2 regions of the Bacillus paramobilis genome follow, and region 2 is predicted to be linked to the other one. Evidence: riboswitches for the same ligand, from Rfam matches in the RefSeq annotation. Region 2 holds a riboswitch; the other holds the start of a gene.
The links. Region 2 has a riboswitch for preQ1 ahead of queC (7-cyano-7-deazaguanine synthase QueC). Riboswitches for the same ligand answer to the same signal wherever they lie in the genome.

Region 1: another riboswitch for preQ1. It lies ahead of AABL52_RS18915 (QueT transporter family protein); the one in region 2 lies ahead of queC (7-cyano-7-deazaguanine synthase QueC).

Annotation. Positions count from the first base shown of each region.
Region 1 is NZ_CP151108.1:3,705,509-3,707,987, forward strand. It holds gene AABL52_RS18910 (ribonuclease H family protein) at 1-350, opposite strand, end outside; gene AABL52_RS18915 (QueT transporter family protein) at 499-987, opposite strand; PreQ1 riboswitch class I at 994-1,038, opposite strand; gene AABL52_RS18920 (aldose 1-epimerase family protein) at 1,171-2,043, shown strand; gene AABL52_RS18925 (reverse transcriptase-like protein) at 2,115-2,479, shown strand, end outside.
Region 2 is NZ_CP151108.1:3,938,793-3,941,271, reverse strand. It holds gene kinB (sporulation sensor histidine kinase KinB) at 1-1,032, opposite strand, end outside; PreQ1 riboswitch class I at 1,240-1,283, shown strand; gene queC (7-cyano-7-deazaguanine synthase QueC) at 1,377-2,039, shown strand; gene queD (6-carboxytetrahydropterin synthase QueD) at 2,039-2,479, shown strand, end outside.

The DNA of each region.
Region 1 (2,479 bases), 230 kb from region 2:
TCATATATACCTTCTATATATGCATTACGGCGAATTCGGTATTTTGTATTTCCTTTTTTATAGTATACACATATACCTACTCCAGCTTCTTTCGTCTGTACATCATAACCGCCATCAAAATAAACGAGTATTTCTTGGGGCTCTTCCTCCACTTGTTTACTCAGCTTTTTCATTTCCTTTAATGACCATTCTGCATCCATTTCATCATAAAATGATAGTTCTTTCACTCTTCCTGTTTTCTCGAAATCATCTGCAAATTGTATTACATCTTCTATGTTCATATAATCTGTCGTTAATTCCGTCTGCAAACCTCGCTTTGTTTTATACAACCAATGAATTTTATATTTCATACTAGATTCCCCTTATATAAGACTTCTTATATGTAGCCAGCTAATGAAAGCCTCACTTTATTTTATTATATTGTATCAAGAGTCACAGCATTATATTCAATGTGATTACATACAAAAAGAGCTATCCCTTTAGGAATAGCTCTTTCATCTATTGCATAAATCTTTCAAATTGTACTCGCTTATTAATCCAGTACATGACAGGCATACCGATCGCCATGACAACAAACTCACCGACTGCACATGTTAACCAAGACAACATAAATGGTAAACCCAATGCAAGATGAAGTTCAATTGCAATCATAAACATTGTAATTGTAAAAATAACTGTATTAAAAATCATACGAGCCCAAACACCTTTAATAAATCGCATAGAAATAATCGTTGCAACTAATGCAAGAATAGATTGCCCTACTCCAAATACTAAATCGTAAGCGATCATTGGTGAGAAAAAGAGATTTGTTAAAAATACACCTAATACAATTCCGTAAATTGCTTTCTTATTAAATACAACAAGATGATTAAACATCTCTGAAATACGAAACTGTACATTCGTAAAGCCAAATGGCTGAATAAGCATAGAAACAGCAATATATAATGCCGCTAAAATACCATTACCGACTAATGTTCTAATATTCATGACAAAATCTCCTTAGTTTTTTTACGTGGGATGGTTTCGAACCACGTTATTCGTTTTTTAAGCAACAAGATTATATTCTACGCAATACACACTCTTTCGTCAATAGATTCCTATCATTAACTACCTTTTTTCTTTTAGACAACGTATAATAAAATATATGAAAGTTTTAGGAGGTTTCACTTCATGACAGCAACAATTCAAAATGAAAAAGTGATCGTTTCCATTTCTGACCAAGGTGCAGAATTACAAAGCGTTCGCTTAAAAGAAGATAACACGGAATATTTATGGCAAGGCGATTCTACTTATTGGGGGCGCCGCGCACCAATTTTATTCCCAATTGTCGGCCGTTTAGTAGATAATACATACTACGTAGATGGTGAACCATATTCTTTAACACAACATGGCTTTGCTCGTGATCTTACATTCTCCGTAAAAGAACAAAGTGAAACGAAAATCACTTATATTGTAACTAGTAATGAAGAAACATTAAAAAAATACCCATACGAATTCGAATTACTCGTTTCTTATGAGCTAGACGGACAAATCGTTCATGTAACATATGAAGTAAATAACCCTACTTCAAAAGAGATGTTCTTCTCAATCGGAGCACATCCTGGTTTCAACTTCCCCTTATTAGAGGGCGAATCATTTACAGATTATCATTTATCATTTAATGGTTCTGAACGCTTAGAAACAAGCGTATTAGAAGGACCTTACCTTTCAAGTAAAAAGCAATTAATCGCTGAAAATACGAATGAATTACCACTTACATATGATTTATTCAAAAATGATGCACTTATTTTTGAAAATATGAATACGGATGAAATCTCTATTCGTTCTCATAAACATAATAAATTTGTAAAAGTAGAATTTGACGGATTCCCATTTGTCGGCATATGGACACCAGGCGAGAATGCACCTTTCTTATGTATTGAACCTTGGTACGGAATTGCAGATGAAGTAACTCCAGTAAAAGATTTCAAGGAAAAAAAAGGAATTCAATCTTTACAAGCGAATGAAATATTTACATGTCGTTATAGTATTACAATCGGCTAACTTACTCTATCCCCTACTTAAAAGGAAACATATAAGTAGGGGATCATCTTATCATTTGGAGGTTTCTCATTTTGATTGAAGTATATATTGATGGTGCATCAAAAGGAAATCCTGGTCCTTCTGGTGCAGGCGTATTTATTAAAGGGGTTCAACCAGCTGTACAATTATCATTGCCCCTTGGGACAATGTCCAATCATGAAGCAGAATACCACGCTTTACTTGCGGCATTAAAATATTGCACGGAGCATAATTATAACATTGTCTCTTTTCGTACAGATTCGCAACTTGTTGAGCGAGCTGTCGAAAAAGAATACGCAAAAAATAAAATGTTTGCACCACTATTAGAAGAAGCACTGCAGTACATAAAAAGTTTCGACCTCTTTTTTATTAAGTGGATTCCAAGTAGTCAAAATAAAGTTGCTGATGAGTTAGCTAG
Region 2 (2,479 bases):
TTGATCCATACCAACTCCTGTATCTTTTATATATAACTGAATACGCTTATGATCAGGAACTAATGTGAAATAAAGATCACCGCCTTTTGGCATGGCCTCAATGCAGTTTTTTAAAATATTTAACAAGCATTGATTTAGTTTTTGTTTTTCTCCCGCGATAAAAAAAGAAGTGCTTTGCTTTATATAATGAGTACGCACATTTGCTAAATTAGCAAGCGGTGTAATTAACGCTAATGCGTGTAGTAGTTCTTCTTCTAACTGTAATGTTTGTTCTTTTTCAATACTTGGTTTTGCAAAGGTTAAATAATCTGTAAGAACGTGATTTGCTTGTTCGATTCCGTTGATGGCTATATCGATATATAATTTTCTCTCCTGTTCAGTGCATGTATCTGATTGTAAAAGTTGCAAAAACCCTTTCGTTGAAGTTAATGGATTGCGAATTTCATGAGAGATAGAAGCTGCCATTTCACCAATTAAATGAAATTTTTCAGCATTCATAAGTTCGTTTTGTAGACGAACTTGAGTTTGTAATATATGTAGTAAATATAAAATAAGGATTGTACCAAGTATCGTACATAACTCATACACAATAATATGTGGTATATAATCAGACTTATTTGTAACTTTTGAAAGAAAGAATGGTATCCAACTAAAGCCGTATGTGAGACTGTAGATAATAGCAAGTGTTATTTTTATACGATTAGAAGTTCGATTGAAAACTTTGTATGTAAATAGTAGGACAATAAATAGAAGGATAGAACCGATAAGCGATGGAAAAACACCTATTCCTCCTAATAAGAAGCGGTATATATTTAATACAATTAATATAGATCCACCGGCAATAGGACCTCCTGTTAATGTACCGACAATTAATACGATATGGCGCATATCAAATTGAAATCCATAATTTGTTTTTGCTCCGAAAGTAATACATAGTATGGTAGCGAGGCAACATAATGCAATAAATATAGCTGAATTTAATTTAGGAGAACGTTTCCCTTTTTGATTCCAAAATAAATGGTATACGAGCATGGTAACAAGGATGAATAATATATTTAAAAAGAGATAAATAATAAAGGGTTTCAGTGGGGTGCCTCCTCTCTTCTCACATTAAATTAATCATACTATAAAATGAAAGAAATGAAATGAGAAATAGCGGAAAAATCAGAAATTTTTTCTGGTAGTATACAATATGTTACAATAAGCTTTGTCAATGAAAGAAGGAATTCCGTGCAATGCACGGGAGAGGTTCGCGAACTCCCTCTATAAAAAACTATGGAAACAACAATATCTTTAGGTATTGTTTTGTTTTTTTATTGTGACAGTTCAAGAACGTTCTTTCTTCTTATTCGTAGTAGAGAAGGAGAATGAGTGAAATGAAAAAAGAAAAGGCAGTTGTTGTTTTTAGTGGAGGGCAAGATAGTACGACATGTTTATTTTGGGCAATAGAGCAGTTTGCAGAAGTAGAGGCTGTAACGTTTAATTACAATCAACGTCATAAGTTAGAAATTGATTGCGCAGCAGAAATTGCAAAAGAGCTAGGAATTAAACATACGGTACTAGATATGAGTCTATTAAATCAACTTGCTCCAAATGCGTTAACGAGAACGGATCTGGAGATTACACATGAAGAAGGTGAATTGCCATCGACGTTTGTAGATGGACGAAATTTACTATTCTTATCATTTGCTGCTGTATTAGCAAAACAAGTTGGGGCACGTCATATTGTAACGGGTGTATGTGAAACTGATTTTAGTGGTTATCCAGATTGCCGTGACGTGTTTGTGAAATCGTTAAACGTTACTTTAAATTTATCCATGGATTATCCGTTCGTAATTCATACACCACTTATGTGGATTGATAAAGCAGAAACATGGAAATTATCAGATGAACTTGGAGCATTCGAGTTTGTTCGAGAAAAAACATTAACATGTTATAACGGAATCATTGGTGATGGTTGCGGTGAATGTCCAGCATGTCAACTTCGTAAAGCAGGATTAGATACGTACCTGCAAGAGCGTGAAGGAGCGAGTAACTAATGGATAACTTCTTTGGATTTCGCATCGTAGAAAATTTGCAAAAAATGGACAAGGATATTCAGCGTAAGCAGCTTAAATATCATAATAAAAGAGTAATGGTCAGCAAGGAATTTACATTTGATGCAGCACACCATTTGCACTGTTATGAAGGGAAATGTAAAAACTTACATGGTCACACATATAAAGTTGTATTTGGGATTAGTGGATATGTAAATGAAATCGGTCTTGCGATTGACTTTGGAGATATAAAAGAAATTTGGAAGAATGAAATAGAAGGCTATTTAGACCATCGTTATTTAAACGAAACGTTACCAGCAATGAATACGACTGCTGAAAACATGGTCGTTTGGATTTACGAAAAGATGGCAGAAGCATTAATAAAAGATAATCGTGCGAACGAATATAAAGGAGCTCGTGTTGAATTTGTTCGTCTTTTCGAG